One region of the Alteromonas australica genome, then DNA from elsewhere that is predicted to be linked to it. Evidence: predicted binding sites of a transcription regulator. Region 1 holds the regulator's gene; the other holds the start of a gene.

Region 1 (16,005 bases):
ACACGATAAACGCAATGGCGAACATCATCGGTATTTCGAAGGTAAGTGACCCACGCCACATAGTGGCCACCCAGTTGAATACTTTAACGCCGGTGGGCACCGATATAAGCATAGTGGCGAACATGAAAAACATTTCCATGTAGACTGGCATACCCGTGGTAAACATATGGTGAGCCCAAACCACAAACGACAGTAGCGCAATGGAGGCTGTCGCGTAGACCATAGAGGCATAACCAAAGAGTTTCTTGCGAGAAAACGTCGGTACTATCTGCGAAATAATGCCAAATGCAGGCAAAATCATAATGTAAACTTCTGGGTGACCAAAGAACCAGAAAATGTGCTGGAACATAACGGGGTCGCCACCGCCGGCTGCATCGAAGAAACTTGTACCGAAAAACTTATCCGTTAGTACCATGGTAACAGCGCCTGCCAGGACTGGCATCACAGCAATCAACAGAAAGGCGGTGATAAGCCAAGTCCATACAAACAAAGGCATTTTCATCCAAGTCATGCCCGGCGCGCGCATATTGAATATAGTAACAATCACGTTAATCGCACCCATAATGGAGGAGATACCCATGATGTGTACCGAAAACACAAACAAGCCCGTTGAATCGTTGCTGTAAGTGGTAGAAAGTGGTGCGTAAAACGTCCATCCAAACGCAGGACCACCGCCTTCCATAAATAGTGAACTTAACAGAATTAAGAAGGCACCCGGAAGTATCCAAAAACTCCAGTTATTCATGCGTGGTAACGCCATATCTGGAGCACCAATCATCATAGGTATTAGCCAGTTTGCCAAACCGGTAAATGCCGGCATGACAGCCCCAAATACCATGATGAGGCCATGAACTGTTGTCATTTGATTAAAGAAGTTCGGTTCTACAATTTGTAGTCCAGGCTGAAATAACTCAGCGCGGATCACCATGGCCATGGCCCCGCCGACTAAAAACATAATAAAAGCGAACCACAGGTATAAGGTACCTATGTCTTTATGGTTGGTGGTAAATAACCACCTCGTTATTCCTTTAGGGATGTGATCATGGTGATCATCGTGTGTGTCAGTCGCCGCAGAACCCGGCGCGATAATATCGGTAGCTTTACTCATCATGCGCTCCTAGTTTCCGTTGGCCACGTCGTTAACATCTTTAGCTTGCACCATATCCCCAGTATTGTTCCCCCATGCATTCCTCTCATAGGTCACCACCGCAGCAATATCTTTTAAGCTCAACATTTTTCCGAACGCCTGCATGGCAGTACCGGCTTTTCCATGCAGCACGATATTGATATGTCCTTCTTGATCTTCCAGAGCCATCTTACTGCCCTTGAGGGCGGGGAATACGCCAGGTAAGCCTTCACCATTAGGCATATGACAAGCGGCACATGTGGCGTTATATACCCGCTCTCCCTCTCGCATAAGCTCATCCATAGACATGTTCATAGACAACAAGCGTTGCTCTTCTTCTTTTGCTCGAATTGCCATGGCCTCTTGTTCGGCCATCCAGGCATCGAACTCTTCGGGGGGCTTAGCAATAACCACTACCGGCATGTAGCCATGGTCTTTTCCACACAGTTCCGCACACTGACCACGGTATATGCCTGGTTCATTCACTTTTGCCCAAGATTCGTTAATAAACCCTGGGTTAGCATCTTTTTTAACGGCAAAATCAGGCACCCACCAAGAGTGAATGACATCGTCGGAGGTAATTAAGAAACGGACTTTTTTCCCTGTAGGGATAACAAGAGGGCGGTCCACCTCAAGTAAGTAGTTTTTACCTTTATCAAACTTGTTTTCTATTTGTTCCCGCTGGGTCGCCAGCAGAGAATAAAACTCCACATCTCTGTCTTGGTATTTGTAGTGCCACTTCCATTGAGAGCCTGTAACGACGACTGTCAAATCGGCCTCGCTGGTATCTTCCATAGCAATCAGGGTTTTGGCGGCGGGAACCGCCATGAAGATAAGAATGAGAAAAGGCACTATGGTCCAAGCAATTTCCACTTTGACATTCTCATGAAAGTTGGCTGGCTTGGCACCGCGAGATTTACGGTGTAGGTACATAGAGGCAAACATAACACCAAACACTACCACCGCAATTGCCACACAGATGAAAAACATCAACATGTGTAAGTCGTAAACCTGGCCGCTAATGTCTGTGGCGCCGTAACGCAAATTAAGAGAGGAGTTTTCACTCATCTCGCTGTCGGCAAATATAGCAGTAGAAAACAGTATACTGGGTATACTTGCCCCCAGCGCGACCAGTCGGGTTATGTGTCGTTTCACTCAGCACCTCCGTAATGGCAGAATTTTTGACGCAACATGTGCGTGCGTTACCCCTGCCTCGTGGTTTTTTGTAAACGAACTCTACCTTTCACTACTTTCCAATCACACAATGATTGTAAAATTAAGTTAGAGCCATTGTTATTATTTTGTTAATCACAGTATAAGAATTGCGCAATAAAACCGCTACGTCTAGTCTTTTCTCAGAAAAAACCATTAAATTGCTCATTTGTTAATCAGCATGATAGGTAAAAACCCGCTGTGCGGGCGAGGTGGAAAGGCGTTTAAGGCAACGTTAAAAGGCTGTTTGAAACGGCTATTTAGAACAAGTTGTTTTTCAAGAAAGGCAAACTTAAACTCAGCAATCAGACACTAACAGCATTTATGTGGATGTTTTCAAACATAAACCGAAGACATTCAGGCGGAAGGTATAGAAAATGAAAATAGGCACATTTCCCATGCTTTTCTTTTTCTGTGTGTACGCGTACTCAAAGTACAAAGCGGTGTTTGATTAGGGTGTTATCCACCAATCGCAATGAGATAGGTAACAAAAAAGCGACCTAAAGGTCGCTTTTTCATCAAACAGGATGAATCTTACATCCAGTCAGCATTTCTAATTACGCCAACGGCAATACCTTCAATAGAGAAAGGTTCAGAGGCAAGATCGACTTTTATGGGTGAAAACTCTTCGTTTTCAGCATGCAAAAGCACTTCACGACCGCGTTTTTCAAGACGCTTTACCGTAACATCTTCATCCACTCTGGCGACCACAACCTGGCCATTGTGCACGTCGGTGGTTTTGTGCACGGCAAGTAAATCACCGTCCAAAATACCGATATCCTTCATACTCATGCCATTAACACGCAGTAAAAAGTCGGCCTGAGGCTGAAATAACGCAGGGTCTACTTTGTAATGAGACTCAATGTGCTCTTGCGCAAGAATAGGCTCACCCGCAGCAACACGACCAATAAGGGGAAGCCCTGCTTCTTCTATCGATTCTTCTTCAAGAGGAATATTTAATTTTATTCCTCGAGACGTACCAGGAAGAATTTCGATGACCCCTTTACGAGCAAGGGCTTTCAAATGTTCTTCAGCTGCATTCGCTGAACGAAACCCCAACTGACGTGCAATTTCTGCACGGGTTGGCGGCATGCCAGTTTCTTGCATGGTAGTTTTTATAAGCTCAAGAACTTCCGTTTGTCTAGCTGTGAGTGGGCGCATAAAAGACCTGTCTGTCTATACAGTTCCTGTAAGTATATACACCTACATATAAATGGCAAGCAGCAAAACAAATTAGTGGCATGATCAAAAAAGGCAACCTCGTCACTGAGGTTGCCTTGTTGAAGGGGCTAACCGATGATTAAAAGCTGTACTGTAAACTAATACGTGCGTTTAACGGTTCACCCGTTGAGATGTTGTTATCGTTATGTGCTGATGGGAAGTAATCCTCATCAAACAGGTTTTCTACGTTAAGCTGGAACTTCAAGTCCTCGCTGTAGTTGTAATACACAGCCGCATCAACCCGAGTGAAATCAGGCAGAGTAACACTGTTACTTAACGAGGCGTATTGCTCAGATTGATAAATTACCCCTAAGGCAACCCGCCACTGTGTGTTCACTTGATACTGATTCCAAACGGTAAGCATATGCTCGGGTAGCTGCGCAAGATCTCGGTTTGCAAGTTCACCGTCACTAATACGACCCATTTCTTGCCCATCTAGATTGCTATACCCTGCATTGATAGTCCATTTTTCACTAAGCGAACCCACCACCTGAATTTCGTATCCCGAGGTTTCAGTACCGGTCAGTATTGACGCTTCTGGATTGTTAGGATCCTGAGCTGTGCCGTTTTCTCGTTCCACTTCAAACGCAGCAGCGGTCACGCTTAAACTGTCTGATACATTCCACTTCACACCAATTTCTTTGTTTTCAAATTCTTCAGCGTCTAAGGCTTGAGAAGTAAGCGAAAGGGTTAAGAATTGATCTCCCGAGCGTGGCAGAAACGATTTGCTATAGCTTGCGTACAAAGACACTGATTCGGCTGGCTTATAAATCACACCGGCTCGAGGAGATACCTGAGAGTCTGAGCTCGTTAATAATCCATTGTTACCATCGTCCGCGCCATTATTCACTTCGATGGTATCCACTACATCTATGTCAAAGTTGTCATAGCGTAGGCCAGCAACCACGATCCAGTGCTCACTGAGCTTGATTTCATCTTGCAAAAATACTGAGGTAAAAGTGACATCTGAGGATCTGTCGCGAACCGCATCGGTTAACGTCATCTCTGGAATCACTAGTGGATCAGAAAACCCAAAGGTTACCTGATCATCTTGGCTATCAGCGAAAAACGCATCTCGACGATCGTTAGCAGTTTCTTGATTACCATATTCCACACCGGTTAACACCGTATGCTCTATGTTACCTGAGGTGATTTGACCAATTAAGTTCACTTGCACTAGCGCATTTTCACGCGCAGTGGTGTCGCGATAACCATCGAGAGTGACGGTACCCGCTTGATCGTCAAAATTAACCGGATAAAGATTTTGGTACGCTTTGTCATAATCGGCAAATTGCAAAGAGCCGTTAAGATTCCAGTTTTGAGAAAGACTGTGATCAACGCGAACCCTTGCTATATGTGCTTCAAGCGTCGTGTTGTTAAAGTCAGGATCACCAAAATATGTGTTGTCGTAACCTTCTAACGGCGCACCATTAAGTGACGGAACGCCCCGGTCCACCAATCGGTCATCATTAACGTATTCATAAGACGCGACTACACGAGTATCTTCGCTCACATGCCATGTGTAAGTAGGGTTAAACGCGTAACGCTCGCCGTCTTTGAAGTCGCGATGGTTATCAATGGCATCGAACACGCCGTTAAATCGAAACGCATTTTTTTCGTCGATCACCTTGTTGGTATCAACGCTAATTGACCCTGCAGAAAACGTATCAATCCCTGCTGACAAGGTGGTGAAGTTTTCTTGGGTGTCGGCCACCTTAGTCACACGGTTAACCACACCACCGCCGCCGCCACGGCCAAACAATAACGCATTGGCACCGCGTAATATTTCTACACGCTCTAAGTTATAAAGTGGGCGAAAATACTGAACATCATCACGTAAGCCGTCCACAAAAAAATCTGCTGTCGTATTTTGACCTCGAATCGTGACTTGGTCCCGATGATCTTCGCCTAACCCAATGCTCACGCCAGGTGTGTACTGCATTACATCTGAAATACTAAATAACGCTTGCTGCGCAATTTGCTCAGCGCTTACGACAGATACTGATTGAGGTACATTTATCAGTAAGGTTGGCGTTTTTACTGCGGTAGCCACCTGCTGACCAAAGAACGCGCCTCTTACGGTAATACGTTCTACGCTTTCTTCTTTACTGTCGGTTTCGTCAGCCAGTGCCACGTTGCCATATAAGGCCAATAACACAGCGGCAGAAATTGCTTTGGTGCTAAGTTTCAAGAATGTCTCCCCAATGCTCAGATGAACATAAACGTTTTTATTAAAGTGTTGATGACGCGAATGATAATAGTTGTTAATAACAATTAAAAGTACATTTAGCAAAAGTTAAACTAATTTATATATTGATGCCATCTCACACGTCTGGGCGATACCGTGGCATACGTACGCCAAGGCCATTTTTCATGCTATATTTGCGCAATGATAAGAATACCCTCAACAATCTATGCTACGTTTTCATAGTTACTCTGATGCACATGCCCCGTATTTCGACGCCATAAATCGACAATGGATAACCGAAATGTTTGTGCTAGAAGCCATAGACGAGCAGGTAATCAGCAACCCTGCTACCTATGTTATTGCGCCGGGCGGGCATATTTGGTTCGCAGAACATCCTGACCTTGGCATAGTAGGCACCTGTGCATTGATGAAAAAAAGTCCAGGGGTCTTCGAACTTACTAAGATGGGCGTGGTCGGTACTGCTAGAGGATTAAAAGTCGGTGAGGCGCTGTTACAGCATGTATTGAGTCAGGCTCCTTCAATTGCTTACAACACCCTTTTTCTTCTCACCAACAGAAAGTGTGAGGCGGCTATCCACTTGTACGAAAAACTAGGGTTTAGACACTGCCCAGATATTATGCAACGCTTTGGCGCAGCGTATGAGCGATGTGATGTAGCCATGCGTTATACAACGCCCAAAACAGCCTAATATTCGTGACGAAAATAACCGTCTATACTGAGCCTTGTATCGCCGTCGCCTAGGTTGGGAATGCGTGTATTTCCTTAAGGTGTGATACACTTTCTCCGTTTTAATTTCATAGGATCACTTAATTCATGTCGTGGATGCGAAAAGTCCTTTTATCGGTATTTCATTATCCTGTTAAATTGTTAGTAAAAGCGCACAGTATTCCCGTCAATGTGGAGACCGAGCTTGGCATAGATAAGGGCAAGCCCATTGTTTACTTGTTGCCAACTAACTCAGTAACTGACCAGTTGGCGTTAAAGATGTCTACACAAGCACTCGGACTGCCCGTGCCCACAGACACATTAACGCTGGCGGGCCGCGAATATCCTTCTACGTTATTTTTGCGTAAAACGCCGCCTATCTTTAGAAGCGCAGCAAAGGACACGGGGATTGAAGATGTCTTTACCGACTTATTCCACCTTCATCGTGACCATGAAAACCTCGACCTTCAGGTGGTTCCCGTTTTTGTATCTTGGGGCAGAGCTCCGGGCAAGGGTAAACCAGGCCTCAGCGATTTAATTGCCGATAATGCCGCAGCAAGTTGGCTACGAAAACTATTCATCGTGTTGTTTTTAGGCCGCGATAATTTTATTAGTTACTCAAAGGCTGTATCTGCCCGTGCCATGTCTAATCAGCACGGTAGTGATCAACGAATAGCCCACAAACTTGTCAGGGTAGCGAGTACTCACTTTCAAAGAAAACGTCAAAGCATGACTGGGCCTACGTTGCTTGAGCGTCAAGAGTTAAACAATAGCGTTTTAGGGTCTGATGCGGTGCGTCGCGCCATGGCAGAAGAGTCTCGCAGCAAAAAAATCAGCCATGAACAAGCCAAAGAGCGCGCACAATCTTATGTGACAGAAATCGCCGCTGATTATCGAGAGGGGCTAATTCGCTTCGGCGACCGCTTACTTACGCGCATTTGGAACAAAATTTACAATGGTATTAGTGTTGGTCACGCTGAGCGCATACGCGAACTCGCCGCCAATGGCCACGAAATTGTCTATGTTCCCTGTCACCGAAGCCACATGGACTACCTGCTACTCACCTACGTTATTTACCACGAAGGCATGGTAACACCGCATATCGCCGCGGGGATCAACCTTAACTTCTGGCCAGTAGGTAAGATTTTTCGACGAGGTGGCGCCTTCTTTTTGCGTAGGAGCTTTGCCGGCAATAAGTTGTATACCGCCGTGTTCAGAGAATATTTAGAATTGCTATTTAACAAAGGCTATTCGGTAAAATATTACCCTGAGGGCGGTCGTAGTCGCACAGGCCGTCTTATCCCTCCCAAAACCGGCATGCTCGCCATGACAATTCAAGCCATGCTGAAAGGCGTCAACCGGCCAGTCAGTATCGTACCTGTCTACATAGGCTACGAAAACGTCATGGAAGTCAAAAGCTACCTTAACGAATTAAAAGGCTCGAAGAAGAAAAAAGAGTCGAATTGGCAGGTGTTTTCAGCCATTAGAAAACTGAAAAACTACGGCCATGGATACGTTAATTTTGGTGAGCCCATTCAGCTAAATCAGTTCTTAGAGAGCCACGTACCCAACTGGCGAGATTGCAGAAATGCTGAACCTGAGAAAAAGCCAGCCTGGCTCACCCCAGCGGTTAACGAGTTGGCTAATAATGTGATGACGCGGATTAATCGCGCGGCGGCGTTAAACGGAATGGCGTTGTCGTCACTGTGCTTATTGTCATCGAAAACTCACACAATGAGTGAAGCTGAGCTGAAACAGTCTATGGGCGATTTTGTTGCCCTGTTTAACACTGTGCCATTTAGTGACGATGCAACTATCCCAGACCTCAGTGTTGACGATCTTTATGCTGAAACCATGAAGTTAGGACGGTTTGATATTAAAGAAGACGACTACGGTCGACTCATTAGCCCTCAACCTAAGTCGGCAATTTACCTCACCTACTATCGCAACAACATTCTGCATTTGTTCGCATTGCCAGGATTGATAATGGCCTGCGTATTTGCCCATAAAGGCACATCGAAAAATGCAATATTGCAGCTTATTGCGGCACTTTACCCTCTTTTACAACGAGAGCTTTTCTTGCATCTATCACAAGACGAAGCGCTTTCACACACCGATGCGTTAGTGACAGCTTTGCTGGATTTAGGGTTGTTGCGGCAAAAAGGTGATGATTTGCTGCCTCCCGGAGCGCAACAAAAGCAATTTCATTCCGCATGGCTATTGAGTCGCTGCATGCAGGAAACCTTACAACGCTATGCGGTGGTGTTAACTATCTTAGATAGGGAAAAGACGATTAGTCGCTCCACCCTTGAACGCACAAGTAAACAAGTTGCAGAACGCTTATCAACATTATATGGCTTAAGCTCCCCTGAGTTTTACGACAAGAACGTACTGTCTAGCTTTATTTCAGCCCTTAAAGACAATCACTGGCTAGATTCCGCTGAAGACGGCAGCTTAAAGTATTCGGAAGAATGTGAAGGCTTACGAGAAGATGTCATGGCGCTAATTTGGCCTGAAATGGCCCAGCACTTAGAAAATGTGGCATTCCATCATTGATGTTGTAAAGCGTAGATGAGTGCACTTTGTGTCGCCCCAGGGTAAACAATGCTTAACCTGGAACGACACAAAGTGCAAAAAACGTTACACCCTAATTGGGTTGTGAAAGGAAAAACTGATAAGCAGGGTCGTTGGTCACTTCCTCTACCTTGTAACCCAGTTCAGCCACATGGGTATTGAAAGCGTCACGACTGTCTGGCGCAATATCGAACCCAGCCAACACTAAGCCCTCTGCCGCACCATGGTTACGATAATGGAACAATGTGATGTTCCACTGTTCACCTATGGTACTCAAAAAGTTGAGTAATGCGCCTGGTCGCTCGGGAAACTCAAAACTAAATACCTGTTCATTCAATATGGTCGGGGGTCTGCCACCGACCATATGCCGAACATGCAATTTAGCCAGTTCATTGTCTGTTAAATTAAAACAATCGTAGCCTTTCGTCGCGAGGTCAGTTTGTAACGTGGCAAACTCTTGCTGCCCGCCTTTTAACTTCACGCCAACGAATATGTGAGCTTCACTGTCACTGGCATAGCGATAGTTAAATTCAGTAATCGCTTTAGCACCAACACACTCACAAAATTGCTTAAACGCGCCTTTTTTCTCTGGGATTTTAACCGCAAACACGGCTTCTTTTTGCTCGCCTAATTCGCAGCGCTCCGACACATAACGCAAGGTGTGGAAGTTGATATTCGCGCCGCATAAAATGCCGCCAAGCTTCTTGCCTTTTAGGTTATGCTGTTTCACGTATTTACGGATTGCCGCCACAGACAAAGCCCCGGCAGGTTCGGCGATAACTCGGGTGTCATCAAAAATATCTTTAATTGCGCCGCAGATTTCGTCGTTAGTCACAGTGAGAGTTTCATCAATAAGTCGGTTGCATAAACGAAAGGTTTCTTGCCCCATCACTTTCACCGCTACACCATCAGCAAAAATACCCACACTGTCTAACTCGGTGGGCTGTCCAGCTTCTTTTGCTTTGATAAAGCACGCCGACTCTTCTGATTCTACCGCAACTATTTTTATACTCGGCTTTAACTGTTTAAGATAAACCGCAATTCCGGCGGCCAATCCACCGCCACCCACAGCAACAAATAGAATGTCTAAATTTGGGTTTTGCTCAAGTAATTCCCGGGCAACCGTGCCTTGACCCGCAATAACGTCGGGGTCATCAAACGGCGGTACAAACGTGTACCCATGAGTGTCGCATAAATGCTTCGCATGGCTACTTGCTTGGTCGAAGCTCGTGCCATGCAGTACCACATTTACATTGTCACCACCGAAACGTCGCACGGCATCTACTTTAATATCTGGGGTGGTTTGCGGCATAACGATGGTGGCTTTTATGCCTTTCATCTTGGCACTATAAGCCAACCCTTGTGCGTGGTTACCCGCAGAAGCCCCAATCACCCCAGCATCTAGTTGCGCTTGTGATAGCGAACATATGCGGTTATACGCACCACGCAACTTAAAGCTCTTTACCGGTTGTTGATCTTCCCGTTTTAGAAAGACGTCATTACCCAATTCTGCCGACAAAAGTGACATGTAGGATAACTCACTGGCCACGGCCACTTCATAAACAGGTGCCAGCAGTATCTTTTTTAGATAGTCGTGATCGCTGACGGTCATAGGTTCTCCAATTTCGTCACATCACGCACAGCCCCTTTATCTGCACTTGTCGCTAGGGCCGCAAATGTTTTCAACGAGGTAGACACTTCACGGACACGGTTTTTCGGGCGCCAAGGTTTTTCACTGGCTTCCATTTTCGCTCTTCGTGCTGAAAGCTCTTCATCGCTTATGGCAATGTTGATGCTACGATTTGGAATATCAATTTCAATCTTATCGCCATCTTCCACTAAGCCAATACCACCGCCACTGGCTGCTTCAGGCGAACAGTGTCCAATAGACAAGCCACTGGTGCCACCACTAAAGCGACCATCAGTCACTAAGGCACAGTGCTTACCAAGGCCTTTAGATTTCAGGTATGACGTGGGATAAAGCATTTCTTGCATACCCGGTCCGCCACGAGGGCCTTCATAACGAATGAACACCACATCGCCAGCTTTCACTTCATCACCTAAAATGCCTGCCACAGCGTCATCTTGGCTTTCGTAAATGCGCGCTGTGCCGTTGAATTTCAAGATAGATTCATCAACACCAGCTGTTTTTACGATACAACCATCTTCGGCCAAATTACCGTATAGCACGGCAAGTCCACCTTCTTGGCTGAAAGCATGCTCAATGGAGCGAATACAACCATTTTCTCTATCATCATCCGCGGTATCCCAGCGGCAATCCTGACTGAATGCCTGAGTGGTTCTAATACCCGCAGGACCAGCACGGAAAAACTTAATGGCGTCTTTATTCTCAGGGTTGGTGATATCCCAGTCGCTAATAACCTCTGTAAGCGGCTTACCCAGTACGTGCTGAACGTCGGTATTTAATAAACCCGCTTTGTGAAGCTCACCTAAAATACCTAAAACACCACCGGCTCGGTGCACATCTTCCATATGGTATTTTGGCGTAGATGGCGCAACTTTGCATAAATGAGGCACGCTACGTGAAAGACGATCGATATCATCCATAGTGAAAGGCACTTCCCCTTCCATTGCTGCGGCCAACAAATGCAAAATAGTATTGGTTGAGCCACCCATTGCAATATCGAGGCTCATGGCGTTTTCAAAAGCACTAAAATTGGCAATATTTCTTGGCAACACGCTTTCGTCATCGTCACCGTAGTAACGCTTACACAATTCTACAATTTGCTCTCCGGCTTTTTTGAACAAGCTTTCACGATCGGCATGGGTTGCCAACATTGAGCCATTACCAGGCAGCGAAAGGCCAAGCGCTTCCGTTAGGCAGTTCATTGAGTTTGCGGTAAACATCCCTGAACATGAACCACAGGTAGGGCAGGCAGAACGTTCGATTTCATCGGTGTCGGCATCGCTAACTTTATCGTCAGCAGCGGCCACCATTGCATCCACTAAATCGAGCTTAATAAGCTGATCAGATAACTTTGTCTTTCCCGCTTCCATGGGGCCACCTGACACGAAAATAACCGGAACATTCAGACGCATGGACGCCATCAGCATTCCCGGCGTTATTTTGTCGCAGTTCGAGATGCAAACAATTGCATCCGCACAGTGTGCATTTACCATGTACTCAACGGCATCAGCTATGATTTCACGCGAAGGTAAACTATACAGCATACCGCTGTGCCCCATTGCAATACCGTCATCTACGGCAATGGTATTAAACTCTTTCGCAACACCGCCGGCCGCTTCAACGCTTCGAGCAACCAATTGCCCCATATCTTTAAGATGAACATGTCCCGGCACGAACTGCGTGAATGAATTAGCGATAGCGATAATGGGCTTTCCGAAATCAGAATCTTTCATACCAGTGGCGCGCCATAACGCGCGCGCTCCTGCCATATTTCTACCTTGGGTAGTGGTTGCAGATCGTAACTTGGGCATAAATCCTTCCCGTTTTAAATAAGCTTAAAAATGTATTTGTTCGACAGTGTCGTCAACATCTCAGTTGTTTGCTATTGGTGCGTATAACCCCATTAATGGGTTATGAACAAGATGAGCGAGTATCATAGCTTGTTCAATGACGTCTTACTTCTTTAAACGCTATGAGACAATATGCCTACGCGCCGACGTACATAATAGCGATATAACATGAGTGACTAGACTATGCTTAGCACTGTCGCAATTAAATGTTTTAGGTCGTTCACGATTGAGTAAAAGCGAGAATACAAGGTAGCAAATTCATGCTAAACCTTTCTTTCGCATAACTAATTTGACGAGTAATAACAGCGTCCTTTTGCTATTACTTAAATGAATGGTTGCTCATTAGGGCTTATGGCTTTTACCCTGAAATTACAGTGCGCTTTTTAACGTCTGTATTGTAACGGCAAGAAATAGCATGAAAGTAGGGCCGAAATCAAGTATTTTGCGGCCTTTCGCCTATATCTATGGGCAAATTAACAAGAAGAAAACGGTAAATAATAAGATGATAGATTGGTTTCATTGGGCGAATCTGGCGGGTGTGGCAGTATGCGCCATCTCAGGCACCTTAATGGCATATCAAAAGCGAATGGACGGATTCGGCGTTATTGTACTTGCCAGTGCCACCGCAATTGGCGGCGGCACACTAAGAGACATGATGCTAGATGTTCCCGTCTTTTGGATTGCCGACACCGATTACCTTTACACCACATTAATTGCCGCTTTTATTCCTATCATTTGGTTGCGAGTGAGCCCTAGATTCCCTTATCACTATTTGCTTATTGCAGACGCATTTGGCTTAGCGCTTTTTAACGTAGTCGGCATTGAAAAAGCATTAGCCAACGACACCGGTATTGCGGTAGCCATTGCTATGGGCACCATTACCGGGGTTTTCGGAGGCCTATTGCGAGACGTCATTTGCCGAGAAGTCCCCTTGGTATTGCACGGTGAACTTTACGCGACCACCTGCATAGTGGGCGGTGTTGTGTATGGCCTAGCAGCCTACTTTGGTTTTGCCACCCAATGGTGTGGTATTGCTGCACTCTCCACCACCGTATGCTTTCGCCTAGGTGCCATGCGATGGCATTGGGAAATGCCCGTATTTAATAGAGAGCATTAAACGGGTTACCCCCTAAAATACCATCCGAAGTACAGTATTAACTGACGCCCAACTTACATACATTACTCTTCTTATTAAGGAGAGTTGTTAATGAGTATGGCAGTTGTAAAAACCTTCGCAGGGCAGGGTGTGTCTGCCCCAGAGGTCTCAGTAGAAGTACACTTGGCAAACGGTTTGCCTGCCTTTCAATTGGTAGGCATGGCAGAAACCAGTGTCAAAGAAGCTCGCGAGCGCGTACGCAGTGCATTAATAAACAGTGGGTTTGACTTTCCCGCCAAGCGAATTACGGTCAACCTCGCGCCAGCGGATATTCCTAAATACGGCGGACGATTCGATTTACCTATTGCCGTAGGTATATTAGTGGCTTCAGGATACCTTCCTGATACCTGTTTATACGATATCGCCTTAGTGGGTGAGCTAGGCTTAAACGGCGAAATAAAATCCGTAGGCGGATTAATTCCTATTTTAATGGCCAGCGCCCATGAAGGGCTGCCGCTTATTTTTCCAGGGGTAAATGATGTAGAGGCTGCCATGGTTTCTTATGCCACGCGCTTTCCCGCGTTTGATTTACTCTCAGTCTACGAGCACCTCGCCAAAAACACACGCTTACAAGAAGGGCAGCCTTATAAAGAACCTAGTCGTGCTAGCGAGATTAAGGGCTGGGATGACATAATAGGTCAAGCACAGGCCAAACGCGCCCTAATCATTGCGGCCGCAGGCGCGCATAATCTACTTATGGTAGGCCCTCAAGGTACAGGAAAAAGTCTTTTAGCCAGCCGCCTACTTAGCTTACTCCCTCCGTTGTCAGAACAAGAAGCGTTAGAAGTTGCCGCGATACACTCAGTAAAAGGCGAAACCATTAAGCCCACAAACTTCAAAACACGAAACATGCGTTCGCCTCACCATACAAGTTCTGCAGTAGCCCTCACCGGCGGAGGTTCGCACCCGATTCCGGGTGAAATTTCGCTAGCTCATCATGGCGTTCTGTTTCTAGACGAATTACCTGAATTTGGGCGAAAAGCATTAGATGTGCTGCGGGAGCCCCTTGAAACCGGTGATGTACATATATCCCGCGCTTCAGGAAGCGCCACGTATCCGGCTAACTTTCAATTAATTGCAGCAATGAACCCCAGTCCCACTGGCGATATTGACGACAACCGGCTTACGCCTCAACAGCAACTCAATTATTTGAATCGCCTCTCTGGTCCGTTGCTCGATCGCATCGATATTCAAGTTGAAGTTCCCAGGCTTGCTAGCTACGACTTGTCGGTACCGATTTCACAACACGATGATTCCATTCATCAGGCAAAAAAACAGGTTATGGATGCCCAATCTCTACAACTGACACGCCAAGGAAAAACCAATGCTCAGCTTAGTGGCGCGGAACTCGCTACCTTATGTCAGCTAAACGATACCGATTTGCGATTTTTACAAGCAGCAGCCAAGCAGCTCAATCTTTCTATGCGAGTGTTTCATCGTACGTTAAAAGTAGCACGCACTATTGCAGATATAGAAGGGCAAACACAGGTGCTTCGGCCGCACTTAAGTGAAGCATTGGGCTATCGGGCCTTAGACAACTTAATCAAACAGTTAAGCAGTCATTAACCACGAGGTATAAAATCCAGCTTCAAAAATGCATCAATAAGCGGTTCTTGCTGCTTATCTTGCAGGCAGCATAGACCTAGCGCATAAGGCTCTATATCTTCTACAGCAATCTGGGTCACGAGACTTGCCATACTCGAGTGATCAAGCACCACTTTGGGCACAAAACCAATACCACATTCTAACGCCACCATACTAACAATGGCTTCATTGCCCCCCACTGATGCGTACACATTCGGCCTAACACCATGTTCGGCAAACCAATGGTAAGCAATACGTCGGGTAGGGCCATGCTCAGGCATAATCACTTGATGTTGTGTCCAGTTTATTTGCGCCAATTGGGTGAGCCGCCACTCTCTCGGCGCAATAAGCACTAGAGGTACATTGTCGAGTGGAGAGAAGTACAAATCAGTGGGCAAATCAGGCGTATGAATGGCTATTGCCAGATCACATTGCTTCTGCTTAATTTTTTCAATAGACAATGCCGGGTCACCTGTTATTAAGCGGATATCCACACCGGGGTGTTGCTGTCTAAATTGCCGTAAAATGGCGGGTAAGTGGCTTTGGCTAGCGGTGACTGAACAGAAAAGACTAATCTCGCCTTGCAGCGCTTCCGTATCTTCTTTTAAATCTGCTTTTAATTGTTGCCAATCCTTTAACGCCTGCGTAGAAAAAGACAGCAACTTATGACCACTGTGGGTTAATGCCACTTTGCGGTTGTCTCGCTTAAACAGAGTACAC
Region 2 (16,005 bases), 120 kb from region 1:
AATAAGTGTGACTTTATTCGTTGTGTATCAGGATTAAAGCCACTGTCTGTCGTTTCAGGTTTTTGTGCACATGCCGACAATGTCATTGCCGCCACTGCACCACCTATAAGTAGTTTTTTTATCATTATGTTTTCACCGTCTTTAAATCTGCCAACATAGTATCGTACAGAAGTGCTTTGGCAATATTTAACCCTGTATTTTTCCATCATTGCCCGTATAAATAGACCAATGTAAACTTCCGCTTCTTTGGCATAGTGTTTATTTGAGCAACTAAGAACAAACCATGAGTAACAACGAACCTTTATATCGAATACAATTTATTAGTCACGGTGAACGCTACGAACTGTACGTAAAAACCCTAACCCAAGGCGCGCTTTTTGGCTTCGTTGAAATAGGTGACTTTGTATGGGACACCCACACCAGTGTAGTGGTAGACCCTAGTCATGAAAAACTGAAGTCAGAATTTGGCGATGTTTCAAAAACTTATATACCTATGCATAATGTCTTACGTATTGATGCTGTGAATAAAAAAGGAACGGCTAAAATTACTCAATTAGACAATAAGTCTGATAAAGTAACGTCATTCCCCCGACCCATATATACACCAAACAAAGAGTAACCCGCCGGGTTTGTTTCCGGCACTAAGGTTGCCGGAGGCCTAATGACTTTTCGTTATTTTTTTGCTTTATTGCTTAGCTTGGCAAGTTTTTCATCACTTGCCACCGCCGCTAAAGATGCCGAATTTTACACCTTGCTAGAGGAAATTTGGCAATATGAACTCAGCGTGTCACCGCTACTTGCATCTCGTCACGGCGACCATTCTTTAGCGGCACAACTGCCTGATATTTCTCCTGAAGCATTAGCTCGCAAGCACGGTATGTGGGTTCAATACCGAAACGCGTTGGAGAAATATAATGTTGATAACCTCTCCAATGACGGTTTTATTGCTTTGCTCATGCAAAAATACCGGTTAGATGATTATATTGATCAATACCGCTTTCGCGCGCACCTTATTCCAATTAATTCGGAATATGGCTTCCACGCTACCATGGCCGGATTACCTCACTTATCTCGTTTCAAAACCGACGAAGATTACCTCGCCTACATTCACCGGCTCCATAGTTTGCCGCCTTACTTTGAACAACAAATTAGCTATATGCGCCAAGGCTTAAAAGAAGGGTATACGCAACCGAAGGTGGTGCTGAAAGGATTTGATGAGGCAATAAAAGCCTATTTAGTTGACCGGCCTGAAGACAGTGGCTTTTATGCGCCTTTTACGTCTTTTCCTGATTACTTTTCAGCTACTCAGAAAAAAGCCCTTAACGCTGCCGGTAGAGAGGCCGTTGAGAAAAGCGTATTACCGGCCTATCAGATGTTTTATCACTTCATGGTAAATGAGTATATACCTGGCGCTCGCCAGTCTATTGCCGCTCAGCATTGGCCCGAAGGCGACGCCTACTATGCTAACCGAGCCAAGCACTACACCACCACGGATATGACGCCGCAAGAAATTCATCAGCTCGGGCTTCGCGAAGTAACGCGCATTCGAGAAGAAATGCAACGCATTGTGGATGAGGTCAAATTCCACGGTGATATCAACGATTTTATTCAATTTCTCCGTGAGGACCCACAGTTTTACGCAGAATCAGCGGAAGACTTGCTAAAAGAAGCGTCGTTTATTGCCAAAAAAATGGACGCTAAGTTACCTTCACTTTTTGAATACTTACCCCGCACCCCTTATGGCGTTGCGCCAGTACCCGATAATATTGCACCTAAGTACACCACTGGCCGCTACATTCATCCTAGTGGCGATGATAAACCTGGTTATTATTGGGTAAACACCTACGCCCTAGATAAGCGCCCGCTGTATGCCTTGCCTGCTCTCACTTTGCATGAAGCTGTGCCTGGCCACCATTTACAGATATCGCTGGCGGCAGAGTTAGACGCGCTTCCCATGGTGCGCCGCAATACTTATATTTCCGCCTTTGGTGAAGGCTGGGGGCTGTATTCAGAGTTTCTGGGGATAGAAGCCGGTATTTACGAAACCCCTTATGATAACTTTGGTCGTCTTAGCTATGAAATGTGGCGGGCGTGTCGCTTAGTGGTTGATACTGGCATGCACACTATGGGCTGGAGCCGTCAGCAAGCGGTAGATTATATGATGGAAAATACGGCCCTTTCTGAGCACAATGTGAATACGGAAATTGACCGCTATATATCTTGGCCCGCGCAAGCGTTATCTTACAAAATTGGTGAGATAAAAATAAAAGCATTACGTAAAAAAGCAGAAAAGGCATTGGGACAGCATTTTGATGTACGTAAGTTTCATCGGGCGGTATTAGAAAATGGTTCGGTTCCCTTGTTTATCTTAGAGCAACACATCAATACATTTATAAAACAACAAAAGGCAATAACACAATGATAGTGGTGGCATTTGCAGTGATGGGAGTTCTTCTCCTATTTTCCGTATACCTTGTGCTTCGCATGCAAAACTTGCAAAGGGAATTAGCCCTTACACGCACCTCGGCAAAACAAAGCAATAGTAAGGTTTCTCATGCGTACCGCAACCTAGTGCTGGTGACAGAAGCATTAGAGAAAAACCTGTCTACTCGCACTGAAAACGCCTTTAAACGCAGGCTTATTAATGCCCAGCAGCATGCTGCTTTTATGGTGCTTATGAGTAACTTTTCCACCATTGTAATGGCCTGCTGTGAAAAAGGAGCTTCCCTTGAAGAAGCGCTTAATCAGGTGTTAAAAAATGAAGAATTAAGCCTGACAGACCTGCAAGAAGTACTAAAGGAAATGCCAAGTAATGTTCGAATGGCTTGGTCTAAAAACTCAGCTGATGGGTTTATTGCCGCTTGTCAGCTTATTACAATCACCATCAGTGGCACCACAAAGTCGGCTGCACAAAAAGAAAACCAAGCGTCTTAGTTACCCTTCCTTTATTTCTATTTTTCATTGAGTTAGCTAAAAGGCAGCGTGAAACGCTGCCGCTTTGCTTGAAAACCCAAGTACGTACATTATAATACTGTACATGCATACAGTATTATAGTGTTTATGAAAGACCCATTATCTCTTTTACATAACAATCCAAACCTATGGCGAGCCCGTGATCAGCATGGCGCATGCGCACGTTTTGCCTTGGGTGTGGATAAACTAGATGAGGTATTACAAGGTGGTATTCATACATCAGGCATGATTAGAGTGTCCTGCGCAACAGGCTCGGGGGAATTGTCGCTCTTTAAACAAGTGATTAGTCAGCCTCGGGAGCATAAATTACGTGTATTCATTAACCCACCGGCTGAACTACAAGCCCCTTGGCTTGTTAGCCAAGGCATTGCCATAGAGCAAGTACTGATCATCACTCCCACTAACGACGCCGACGCCTTATGGGCGGCTGAGCAATGCCTTAAAAGCGCAGCATGTCATTGCGTACTGTTATGGAGTAACGCAATATCACCAAAAGAAGCCCGTCGGTTGCAAGTGGCGGCCAGCCACAACGATGCTCTATGTTTTTTATTTTCACACTTGAATAAAAATATGACATCCCTTCCGGTGGTACTTGATATCAAATTAGCCGTAAAAGAAAGCAACATCGTGGTGGATATTCTGAAACATCGGCAGGGCTGGCCAATCAATAACCTTGTTATTCCCTTTACTTGGACGCCTAGCAATCACGCCATTCAATGGGCAATGTTGAATAACAAAAGGAACCCGCGCCCTCTACACTCTGTGAGTTAGTCATGCTTTGGGCCTACTTTCATTGCTACCAACTCACCCTCGACACTTATGTGTCACAGCAAAGTGCATCGCCTTGCCCTGTGCCAACGGTGGTATATAACGAAAAAAATAACGCTGTCGTACAATTAAATCCCCCAGCAAAAGACACGGGGCTAGACGTGGGGTTTGGTTTAGCACAAACCGCCGCCCTTTGTCCTCATGTCAATATTTTAACTTACCGTGCTGAGGCAGAAAGAGACACTTTGATTAGCTTGGCTCACCGATTATATCCATTAGCTTCGGATATTGTCCTTGAAGACACAAATAGCTTGGCAATACGTTTAGATAACTTAGTGCAGTATTACGGCAGCTACGAGGTATTGTGGAGTACCTTAACCCACGAAATCTCTCTCTCAGGCATTCACTATAATTATGCTACAGCGTGGGGAATAGAAGCTGCGCGACTGCTAGCCAAAAATCATCATAATAAAGTGAGTATCCAGACTGCAGATATTAGGGAAAGTCTCTCCACCTGCGCCCTTTCTCAAACAGAGTTAGACAGTAAAGCCATTACGTCGCTAGCAAAAGTGGGCATAACTCAAGTAGGGCAATTACTCAGTATGCCAGTTCACGAATTAGGCCGTCGTTTCACCAATGACACCATTCGCTACCTTACCGCCTTACGAGGAGAGACCTTTCCCACACGACAAGTATTTAGGCCTAGCGATACCTTTGAAAAAACCACCGCTTTGTCGTTTGAAGTAGAAAACACCCAACACTTACAGCCTTACCTTAACATTCAGCTTGAAACCCTGAGCCATTATTTAAGAGCCCGTAACCTTACAACGTCCGCCATTGAATTTCGTATTTCGTTCAGAGAGGTAAGCCCCCTACGGCTGGCGGTAAACGCCGCCTTGCCCACAACAGCACTAAAAGATTGGCTGGAGCTGGCCGTACTCAAGACAGAGCGCTTAGCGTTACCCGCCCCCGCTATTTCGTTAACCCTGACATGTTGCGAATTTGAGCCGACCGCAGGCGACAACGGCGATTTATTCTCGAACCGCTTCACCACATTAGCGCAAAAACAGCTTATTGGCCGCTTAAAAGCAAAGTTGGGCGACACAAGCACACAACAACCTTTGATGGGTAACAGTCATGCCTTTGAGAAAATGTGTACCTATGATGTACAGCATGCCACCGAGACTTACCAGTTTGATGCAGCACCCACCTTTTTGTTTAGCCAACCAAAACCTCTCACGCAAGGCAGTAAAATTTGTTTTGGCCCATTACGATTGCAAACCCTGTGGTGGGAAGAAGAAGCGCAACCACGGGATTACTTTATTGCGCAAACGCTACAAGGCAGGCGCTTACTCGTGTTTAAAGATCATCACAAGCGATGGTGGATGCAGGGAATATATAGCTAATGTACAGCGAGCTTTTTTGCCAAAGTCACTATAGTTTTTTAACCGGTGCATCTTCCCCCGCTCAACTGGTCACCACGGCGTCATTTTTAGGCTACGACGCACTAGCCATAACGGATGAATGCTCGGTGGCAGGTGTGGTACGCGCTTATGCGTCTATTACCCAGCAACGTTTACCCATAAAACTGATTGTGGGTAGCTATTTTGTTTTTGACGACACTTTTGCCTTCGTGTTGTTATGTCCAAATAAGGCCGCCTATTCTGAGCTATGCCGTATCATTACCAATGCCAGAAGGCGCTCGAAAAAGGGGGAATACCAATTAGCGGAATGGGACTTGCGTACTATTCGGCACTGCAAACTCATCTGGCTGCCTAGTACTCAGCAAGCCCACGACGACTATTGGGCCAAATGGCTAAGTCAACACTCGGCTATTCACACCCATATTGGGGCTCAACGTTTACTCGACGGTAACGACCATCACAGGTTTGCGACCTATAACCGCCTAGCACAGCACTACGACTTCCCCGTAGTAGCCTGCACGGGGGTATTAATGCACCATAGCGACGACTTAGCCCTGCAACATGTATTACAGGCTACCCGTGAACATTCCACCGTGAGCAACCTGGGTCGCCATGCAATCAGTAATGCAGAGCGTAGTTTAAGGCCCATCAATAAAATTCAAAAACTCTATCCCGAACGGTGGATAGACAACACATCTGTACTCGCTGGAAGCTGTCACTTTTCACTCAATGAAGTACGTTATCAGTATCCTGCCGAATTGGTGCCTACAGGCTATACAGCCATAGCCTACTTACGCCAGTGTGTTGAAAAAGGCATTCGCATACGCTTCCCTGAAGGCCTGAGCAAAAAAGTACGGGCCATAATTGAAAAGGAAATGAAGCTGATAGAAGAGCAGGATTATGCCTACTTTTTCCTGACGCTTTACGACATTGTGCAATTTGCCAAACAGCAGGGAATTTTGTATCAAGGCAGAGGTTCAGCCGCGAACTCTGTGGTGTGTTACTGCTTAGAAATTACGGCGGTAGACCCTCGGCAAATTAATGTACTATTCGAGCGTTTCATTTCTAAAGAGCGTGACGAGCCCCCAGACATTGATGTGGATTTTGAGCATCAAAGACGGGAAGAAATTATTCAATACATTTATAAAAAATATGGGCGCGAACGCACGGCCATCGCTGCCACCGTCATTTGCTATCGCTTTAAATCAGCCTTTAAGGACGCCGGTAAAGCACTGGGGTTCAATGAGTCTCAACTGAGCTTTATTGTGAAACAAATTAACCGTAGAGACAGTGTTATTCCTTGGCAATCCCAACTGGAGGAGCTTGGCCTTAAGGGAGATGACAAACGCGTAAAGCAGCTGATTAATATCACCGAGCAATTACTGGGTACCCCGCGGCATTTATCACAGCATGTTGGGGGCTTTGTCATTAGTTCAGGCCCCCTTTATGAACTGGTTCCCGTAGAAAACGCCGCTATGCCAGAGCGAACCATTATTCAATGGGACAAGGACGACATAGAGACCTTAGGGCTACTCAAAGTGGACGTATTAGCATTAGGCATGCTTAGCGCAATAAGGCGCACCTTCGCATTAATAAACAAACATTACCCTGTTCCTGTGAGCATTCCTTTCATTACCAAACTGGGAGACGACCCTCAGGTTTTCGACATGATTTGTAAAGCCGATACCGTGGGTGTCTTTCAAATTGAATCACGGGCTCAAATGTCTATGTTACCGCGGCTTAAGCCCCGCTGTTATTACGACTTGGTTGTGCAAATCGCCATTGTCAGGCCTGGGCCCATTCAAGGCGACATGGTGCACCCCTACTTATTAAGGCGTCATGGAAACGAGAGCATTAGCTACCCCTCGAATGAAGTAAAAGACGTGCTATCACGCACCATGGGCGTCCCTATTTTTCAGGAGCAAGTGATTCAACTTGCTATGGTTGCTGCGGGGTTTAGCGGTGGAGAAGCCGACCAACTTCGCCGTGCTATGGCCAGTTGGAAAAAAGACGGCAGAATTTTCGAATTTCGCGATAAATTAATAAAAGGCATGGTAGCAAGAGGCTATGACGAGAATTTTGCCCATAACCTGTTCGAACAAATAAAAGGCTTTGCCGGCTATGGCTTTCCGGAATCTCACTCAGCGTCCTTTGCGGTGCTAGCTTATGTATCCTGTTGGCTCAAGTTTTACTTTCCGGTTGAATTCTACGTGGCGCTACTGAATAGCTGGCCTATGGGCTTTTACTCTCCCTCTCAATTGGTGCAAGACGCAAAACGTCATAAGATTACGGTAATCCCCCCTTGTATCAACCAATCATGCTACGAACATCAGGTGGTTTATCATAAAGGCTATAAGAAAATTCAATTGGGATTAGCTATAATTAAGGGGCTGGGAGAGGCAACCGCCCATGAGTTATGCAGGCAACGCCCCCTTGAAGGGTTTACACGCATTGAAACAATACAAGGCCTAAACATCAGGCGGGACGAACTTGAAGCACTTGCCAGTGCAGGGGCGTTCAATGCGCTAACGGGTAACCGCTATCAAGCGCGATGGCGAATGATGGACAATCAAGCAAGCCTGCCATTATTCGATGACTGTCCTAATAATGATAGTTTGGCCATTACGCCAAATGATGCAGACAACTTACTTGAAGATTATGCGGCTACTGGGCTGAGTACACACGATCACCCTGTGGCATTACTACACCGCGAAAAGTCACTTAACTACATTACAACGGCAGATAAGTTACACGGAAAAACGCACAAGTCGGTGGTAAAGGTACTTGGGTGTGTGACAGGACGCCAAGCACCGGGAACCGCAGCAGGGGTTACTTTCCTTACCCTTGAAGATCACACTGGCAACATGAATGTTGTGGTATGGGTATCTACTGCAAGAGCGCAGCAACCCACGTTTTTAAAAGCGAAGCTACTTCAAGTCAATGGCGTGATTGAGCGCTCTAAAGAGGGAGTCATTCATATTATTGCAGGTAAGCTGATAGACCGAACGCCCTGGTTAGCGTCTTTGTCGTTAACCTCACGGGATTTTCATTAAAGCTGAGACTCGGTGGTAAAACATTAATGCTGAATTGGAGTAACGTATGAAGCAGATATTACTTTGTCTACTGCTTATGCTATTTAGCACGCAACTAAGCGCAGAAAAGTACATCGTTGGCGCGCAAAATATTGGCTACTACCCGCATTATGACTTCTCTGCATCAGAGGACAAAGGCGTAGGCTGGGCCATTCTTGAAGCCTTCTCGGCACACTCTGGCCATGAATTTATTTATCTAAGCATGCCAATACGTCGCTTACAACTGGAGCTACTGAAAGGCCATGTAGACTTTGTGTACCCTGACAACCCTGGTTGGTACAACCAAGTCACTAAAAATACCGACAAGTACTTTTCCTCTCCGCTAACCAACGCCATTACGGGCACCTTTGTATCAAAAGATAACACAGGTAATACCATGGCTCGCATTAAGCGAATAGCGATGCCATTAGGGTTTACGCCAGTGAATTGGCAGCAACAGGTAGACAAAAAACAAACTAAGCTGGTATGGGTATCCGATATTGAGGCAGGAATGTGGTTGGTACAAAAGCGCAGAGTAGATGCGATTGACTTAGAAATGCATGTTGCTTCGCATATTAGCAAAAATGTGAATGGACTGGCGCCTCTCACGTTAGATCTTACCCTACCCCATAATGAAATCCCTTTCATGCTCTCATCATTGCGCCACAAAGGTATTATTGATGAGCTAAATCAATTTATTGAAAATAACCCAAATAAGATAAGGGAAATAAAAAATACATACGGTATTATAAGTTTTCGCAAACTTAAGCCAGAATTGATGAAAGAGCAACGTGTCTCTGAAGCGCAAGTATGGCAATAATGAGTAACGAAGGATGACGTTAACGCGATGAAATCAAAAGTGAACACATGGGTTCTGAGACTAATAGCATTCACTATTTTTAGTGTATGCAGTGCTAACAGTATGGCCGATAAATTCGTTATTGGTGCACAGCGCCTTGACTACTTCCCTCACTATGATTTCACCTCATCCAGAGATAGAGGGGTAGCCTGGGCGATATTAGAAGCTTTCTCTAAGTACTCCGGCCATGAATTAGTGTATTTAAGTTTGCCGGTGAAACGCCTACAAATAGAGCTACAAAAAGGGAATATAGATTTCGTCTTTCCTGACAACCCTCGCTGGGATAACGGTATTCAGGCTACGCAAAAGAAAGTATTTTCCGAACCACTTGTTCACACGCTAACCGGCAGTTTCCTCACTGAAGAGAAACGGGGTCACACTATTTCATCCATTAAAACCCTTGCAGTACCTAAAGGCTTTACCCCGGTTAAATGGAAGCAGCGAATCAATAGTAACCTCGTTAAAGTGATTGAAGTCGACGACGTTTACGAGGGCTTACAACTTGTAAATCAGGGTAAGGCAGATGCGATTGATCTTGAGTATCATGTGGTGGACTATTTTGTAAAACGTTACCCACAACTCGCTGGCATTGAACTGGATATTACCCTTCCTTATAAAGATGTGCCCTTTCAGCTTTCAACCGTCAATCAACCTGAGGTTATCGCGCAGCTGAATCAGTTTTTAATTGAACATGCTAGTGAAGTGTCTCAAATTGTAAAATCCTACCAGATAAAACAACCTGATGCGTTGGTAAAACAGCTTACTCTTGGTATCAACGAAACGGCAAACAATCAGTAGTCGAGCCTTAAGTATTTCCCACTGTAAGAAATACTAAAGGTAAGTAATACTGAAACACCCGCCCATTAGCCCGCTCATAAAAATAAATATAACCAATTGAAAAATATGCCCTTTATTCAGTGGTCATGATTTTGCTTATCTAGAGCATAGATAAGGAGTAATCATGAATAAGGTATTCAAACATTTATTAATTTTCGCATTGTTCACGCCTACCTTAGCGCTTGCTAAGCAAACTGTCAGTGTGGATTACATGCACGGTTTTGACGATATTGATGGCGTGAGGTTTGCGTATCGCCCCGTTGAACAAACGCTAGCGACTGACTGGTTTGGCGATCTTAAGTTGTATTGGGAAGTGAGCGCAGTGGTATGGGAATATGGTGAAGATGATACACACAGTACCAGTTATGGCGTGTCTCTTACTCCGGTATTCATGAAACAAGTAACCACACTTTATGACAAATACCCCGTCTATTTAGAAGCTGGTATAGGCGCTAGTTATATTGGTGATCAAAAGGTTGCAGGTAAAGATATAGGCTCAAATTATCAATTTGAAGATAGGCTAGGTGTATTTATAGAGTTGGATAAAAATCAGCATGTGGCATTACGCTATATGCACTTTTCTAATGGCGGCCTAAACAACGATAACCCTGGGCTAGACTTCCTTAATTTATCTTACGCCTACCACTTTTAAACACCGATTTCTTATGGTCACCGATGCGTTGGGCTCAACGGTTGGTGACCGTATAACGCAATTCAACCTACATTTCCCTAGTACCTACCGCTAATCCATGTCTATTACTCTATAGATAGGCTATGAGTAAGGTATACAAAGAAGAATAAAGCGCCCTTATGAACCTAAAATACACCCTACTATTGTGCGGTATGTGCTACCCATTGCCTGTGTATGCTAACCCAACCCCTGACTGCGATATTGAGAAAAACACTAAAATAACGGCGCAAGCGCCAGCAAGTTTGCTTCCCTGCTTTGCCTCCCCTTCTCCTGCTATAAGGGATGACTACGCATTGACAACATTTAGCCATATTCTGCGCACGGGTCAGGTCAGTGAGGCCGCGCTTGTTAGTATGATATCGGATATTCAAGAACAGTTGCGCAATCCGCGTGCTCAACAGTACCACAAAGCCTTTCTTACCTTAGGGTTAGCTGAAATTGCTCGCGTTGATAGAATTACGCCGTTTCTTAATGAGAGTCAGCGCAAGGCGTTAGTAGAAACAGCAATATTTCTATTTAAAACCACCACAGACTTTACTGGCTTTGATGATAAGTACGGCTATATTCATCAAATTCCTCATACTGCTGATCTAGTCTTGCAGCTAGCGTTAAATGAACGTATTTCTCAACACCAACTTATTGCCTTAGCACAATCATTGAAAACAGTGATCAACCCAAGCCAAGTCGTTTTCTATCACACAAATGAACCGGATAGATTAGCAAGAGCCAGTATTTACCTATTCTTACGAAAAGAGCTAAGTGAAGCATTTATTACTCAATGGTTAGAAGACGTGTCTTTACCCCCCAACGGTAGTTGGGAAGCGGCTTATCAAAGTAAGAAAGGACTAGCAGCCATGCATAATGTGAAGGGCTTTTTAGGGCGACTATTACTGACAAGCTACGATAAACAGAACGAAAGGATTGCACTGGTACACGCACATGCGCTAGCACAGTTAAGACGTGTAAGGTAAAGTAAGAAAGGGTTTTGATGGACTCAAAGCAAGAACGAATTGAATGTGTAGAGAACAAACAGCTTTCCGAATTTTAAGAATTTGCTTGGCAGTGTCCTACTCTCACATGGGGAAACCCCACACTACCATCGGCGCTAATACGTTTCACTTCTGAGTTCGGAATGGGTTCAGGTGGGTCCAAAACGCTATGGTCGCCAAGTCCCTATTAGAAAAACCCGCCTTATGGCGGGTAGGCGTTGTATGGTTAGCCTCTCGGGCAATTAGTACAGGTTAGCTTAACGCCTTACAACGCTTCCACACCCTGCCTATCAACGTCATCGTCTATAACAACCCTTCCAGACCTTAAAGGTCAGGGATGACTCATCTTTGGGCCGGCTTCCCGCTTAGATGCTTTCAGCGGTTATCCGTTCCGAACGTAGCTACCGGGCAATGCCATTGGCATGACAACCCGAACACCAGCGGTTCGTCCACTCCGGTCCTCTCGTACTAGGAGCAGCTCCCATCAATCATCCAACGCCCACACCAGATAGGGACCGAACTGTCTCACGACGTTCTAAACCCAGCTCGCGTACCACTTTAAATGGCGAACAGCCATACCCTTGGGACCGACTTCAGCCCCAGGATGTGATGAGCCGACATCGAGGTGCCAAACACCGCCGTCGATATGAACTCTTGGGCGGTATCAGCCTGTTATCCCCGGAGTACCTTTTATCCGTTGAGCGATGGCCCTTCCATACAGAACCACCGGATCACTAAGACCTACTTTCGTACCTGCTCGACGTGTCTGTCTCGCAGTCAAGCGCGCTTTTGCCTTTATACTCTGCGACCGATTTCCGACCGGTCTGAGCGCACCTTCGTACTCCTCCGTTACTCTTTAGGAGGAGACCGCCCCAGTCAAACTGCCCACCATACACTGTCCTCGATCCGGATCACGGACCAGAGTTAGAACCTCAAGCATGCCAGGGTGGTATTTCAAGGATGGCTCCACGCGAACTGGCGTCCACGCTTCAAAGCCTCCCACCTATCCTACACAAGCAGGCTCAAAGTCCAGTGTAAAGCTACAGTAAAGGTTCACGGGGTCTTTCCGTCTAGGTGCGGGTACACAGCATCTTCACTGCGATTTCAATTTCACTGAGTCTCGGGTGGAGACAGCGTGGCCATGGTTACACCATTCGTGCAGGTCGGAACTTACCCGACAAGGAATTTCGCTACCTTAGGACCGTTATAGTTACGGCCGCCGTTTACCGGGGCTTCGATCAAGAGCTTCGTCCGAGGACTAACCCCATCAATTAACCTTCCGGCACCGGGCAGGTGTCACACCCTATACGTCCTCTTACGAGTTTGCAGAGTGCTGTGTTTTTAATAAACAGTCCCAGCCACCTGGTCACTGCGGCCTCCATGTGCTTACGACGCGAAGTCTTCACACACAGAGGCGTACCTTCTCCCGAAGTTACGGTACAATTTTGCCGAGTTCCTTCACCCGAGTTCTCTCAAGCGCCTTAGTATTCTCTACCTGACCACCTGTGTCGGTTTGGGGTACGGTTCATATAATCATAAGTTTAGAAGCTTTTCCTGGAAGCAGGGCATCAACAACTTCACCACCTTAAAGGTGGCTCGTCTCGTGTCTCGACTTTAAGAACCCGGATTTACCTAAGTTCTCGGTCTACGCACTTTCACTTGGACAACCAACGCCAAGCTTGCCTAGCCTTCTCCGTCCCTCCATCACTGATTATATAAGTACGGAAATATTAATCCGTTTCCCATCGACTACGCATTAGATCGGAAGCTTAGGGGCCGACTTACCCTGCCCTGATTAGCATGGGACAGGAAACCTTGGTCTTCCGGCGTGGGAGTTTTTCACTCCATTATCGTTACTCATGTCAGCATTCGCACTTGTGATATGTCCAGCAAGCTTTACAACTCACCTTCATCCACTTACACAACGCTCCCCTACCCAGCAAGTAAACTTGCTGCCGCAGCTTCGGTATATTGCTTAGCCCCGTTACATCTTCCGCGCAGGCCGACTCGACTAGTGAGCTATTACGCTTTCTTTAAAGGGTGGCAGTGATACAGCCAACCTCCTAGCTGTCTGTGCCTTCCCACATCGTTTCCCACTTAGCAATATTTTGGGACCTTAGCTGGCGGTCTGGGTTGTTTCCCTCTCCACGACGGACGTTAGCACCCGCCGTGTGTCTCCCGGATAGTTCTCATTGGTATTCGGAGTTTGCAAAGGGTTGGTAAGTCGGGATGACCCCCTAGCCTTAACAGTGCTCTACCCCCAATGGAATTCGTCTGAGGCGCTACCTAAATAGCTTTCGAGGAGAACCAGCTATCTCCGAGCTTGATTAGCCTTTCACTCGATCCACAAGTCATCCCCTACCTTTTCAACGGGAGTGGGTTCGGTCCTCCAGTCAGTGTTACCTAACCTTCAACCTGCTCATGGTAGATCCCCGGTTTCGGGTCTATACCCAGCGACTAGCGCCCTATTAAGACTCGCTTTCGCTACGCCTACCCTATACGGTTAAGCTTGCCACTGAATATAAGTCGCTGACCCATTATACAAAAGGTACGCAGTCACCCCGAAGGGCTCCCACTGCTTGTACGTATACGGTTTCAGGTTCTATTTCACTCCCCTCACAGGGGTTCTTTTCGCCTTTCCCTCACGGTACTGGTTCACTATCGGTCAGTCAGTAGTATTTAGCCTTGGAGGATGGTCCCCCCATGTTCAGACAAAGTTTCTCGTGCTCCGTCCTACTCGATTTCACTTCAAAGATCCTTTCGCGTACGGGGCTATCACCCACTATGGCCGCACTTTCCAGAGCGTTCCGCTAAAATCAATGAAGCTTAAGGGCTTTCCCCGTTCGCTCGCCGCTACTAGGGGAATCTCGTTTGATTTCTTTTCCTAAGGGTACTTAGATGTTTCAGTTCCCCTCGTTCGCCTCGTTACGCTATGTATTCACGTACACGATACCTAGGTAAACAGGTGGGTTTCCCCATTCGGACATCTGTGGCTCAAATGCATTTTGTCGGCTCACCACAGCTTTTCGCAGACTTACACGTCCTTCATCGCCTCTAACTGCCAAGGCATCCACCGTATACGCTTCGTCACTTAACAAAAAATGTTATTGTCCTTTAAACCTTTATTTGTGGAAACGATGGTATACCTTTCTGCAAGTAGTACCAATACCCCCATTATTTTAGGCAACCGCCTCTAGAGAAGGTTGGTATCCATAAAAACTGTGAAAAGCAGTACGATATATATGCATAGTGAGGGTATTTTGAGCAAACAAAAGGAATATGACACTTTTTTGAAAATACTTGTTGACGTGAGCGCTCACGATTCCTTAGAAAGGAGGTGATCCAGCCGCACCTTCCGATACGGCTACCTTGTTACGACTTCACCCCAATCATCTGTCCCACCTTAGGCGGCTGGCTCCAAAAGGTTACCCCACCGACTTCGGGTGTTACAAACTCTCGTGGTGTGACGGGCGGTGTGTACAAGGCCCGGGAACGTATTCACCGCGGCATGCTGATCCGCGATTACTAGCGATTCCGGCTTCATGCAGGCGAGTTGCAGCCTGCAATCCGAACTGAGAATAGATTTATGGGATTGGCTCGACCTCGCGGCTTCGCGACCCTTTGTTCTATCCATTGTAGCACGTGTGTAGCCCAGGTCATAAGGGGCATGATGATTTGACGTCATCCCCACCTTCCTCCGGTTTGTCACCGGCAGTCACCTTAGAGTGCCCAACTGAATGCTGGCAACTAAGATCAAGGGTTGCGCTCGTTGCGGGACTTAACCCAACATCTCACGACACGAGCTGACGACAGCCATGCAGCACCTGTGTCTGAGTTCCCGAAGGCACCAATCCATCTCTGGAAAGTTCTCAGCATGTCAAGTGTAGGTAAGGTTCTTCGCGTTGCATCGAATTAAACCACATGCTCCACCGCTTGTGCGGGCCCCCGTCAATTCATTTGAGTTTTAACCTTGCGGCCGTACTCCCCAGGCGGTCTACTTAGCGCGTTAGCTTCGCTACTCACGACTTAAAGTCACAAACAGCTAGTAGACAGCGTTTACGGTGTGGACTACCAGGGTATCTAATCCTGTTCGCTACCCACACTTTCGCACATGAGCGTCAGTCTTTGGCCAGGGAGTCGCCTTCGCCACTGATGTTCCTCCAGATATCTACGCATTTCACCGCTACACCTGGAATTCCACTCCCCTCTCCAGACTCTAGTCTGCCAGTTCTAAATGACTATCCCAGGTTGAGCCCGGGGCTTTCACATCTAGCTTAACAAACCGCCTGCGTGCGCTTTACGCCCAGTAATTCCGATTAACGCTCGCACCCTCCGTATTACCGCGGCTGCTGGCACGGAGTTAGCCGGTGCTTCTTCTGTTGTTAACGTCACG

Evidence for each region. The regulator LexA, encoded in region 1, represses DNA repair genes until DNA is damaged. The targets are predictions, from matches to a motif close to TACTGTATNNNNATACAGTA.
Region 2: a site for LexA is predicted at 3,030-3,049, ahead of imuA (translesion DNA synthesis-associated protein ImuA). Genes of this name have one in related genera too.

The regions. Positions count from the first base shown of each region.
Region 1 covers NZ_CP008849.1:4,224,432-4,240,436, forward strand. The annotation lists gene ctaD (cytochrome c oxidase subunit I) at 1-1,108, opposite strand, end outside; gene coxB (cytochrome c oxidase subunit II) at 1,118-2,194, opposite strand; gene lexA (transcriptional repressor LexA) at 2,873-3,499, opposite strand; gene EP13_RS18445 (TonB-dependent receptor) at 3,639-5,750, opposite strand; gene EP13_RS18450 (GNAT family N-acetyltransferase) at 5,974-6,456, shown strand; gene plsB (glycerol-3-phosphate 1-O-acyltransferase PlsB) at 6,582-9,029, shown strand; gene ilvA (threonine ammonia-lyase, biosynthetic) at 9,121-10,659, opposite strand; gene ilvD (dihydroxy-acid dehydratase) at 10,656-12,506, opposite strand; gene EP13_RS18470 (trimeric intracellular cation channel family protein) at 13,048-13,662, shown strand; gene EP13_RS18475 (YifB family Mg chelatase-like AAA ATPase) at 13,753-15,267, shown strand; gene ilvY (HTH-type transcriptional activator IlvY) at 15,264-16,005, opposite strand, start outside.
Region 2 covers NZ_CP008849.1:32,756-48,760, reverse strand. The annotation lists gene EP13_RS00220 (M28 family metallopeptidase) at 1-125, opposite strand, end outside; gene EP13_RS00215 (DUF1820 family protein) at 284-619, shown strand; gene EP13_RS00210 (DUF885 domain-containing protein) at 662-2,422, shown strand; gene EP13_RS00205 (hypothetical protein) at 2,419-2,934, shown strand; gene imuA (translesion DNA synthesis-associated protein ImuA) at 3,061-3,744, shown strand; gene EP13_RS00195 (Y-family DNA polymerase) at 3,747-5,147, shown strand; gene EP13_RS00190 (error-prone DNA polymerase) at 5,147-8,218, shown strand; gene EP13_RS00185 (type 2 periplasmic-binding domain-containing protein) at 8,265-9,056, shown strand; gene EP13_RS00180 (substrate-binding periplasmic protein) at 9,159-9,893, shown strand; gene EP13_RS00175 (acyloxyacyl hydrolase) at 10,057-10,584, shown strand; gene EP13_RS00170 (DUF2785 domain-containing protein) at 10,743-11,594, shown strand; rRNA gene rrf (5S ribosomal RNA) at 11,678-11,793, opposite strand; rRNA gene EP13_RS00160 (23S ribosomal RNA) at 11,834-14,709, opposite strand; rRNA gene EP13_RS00155 (16S ribosomal RNA) at 14,943-16,005, opposite strand, start outside.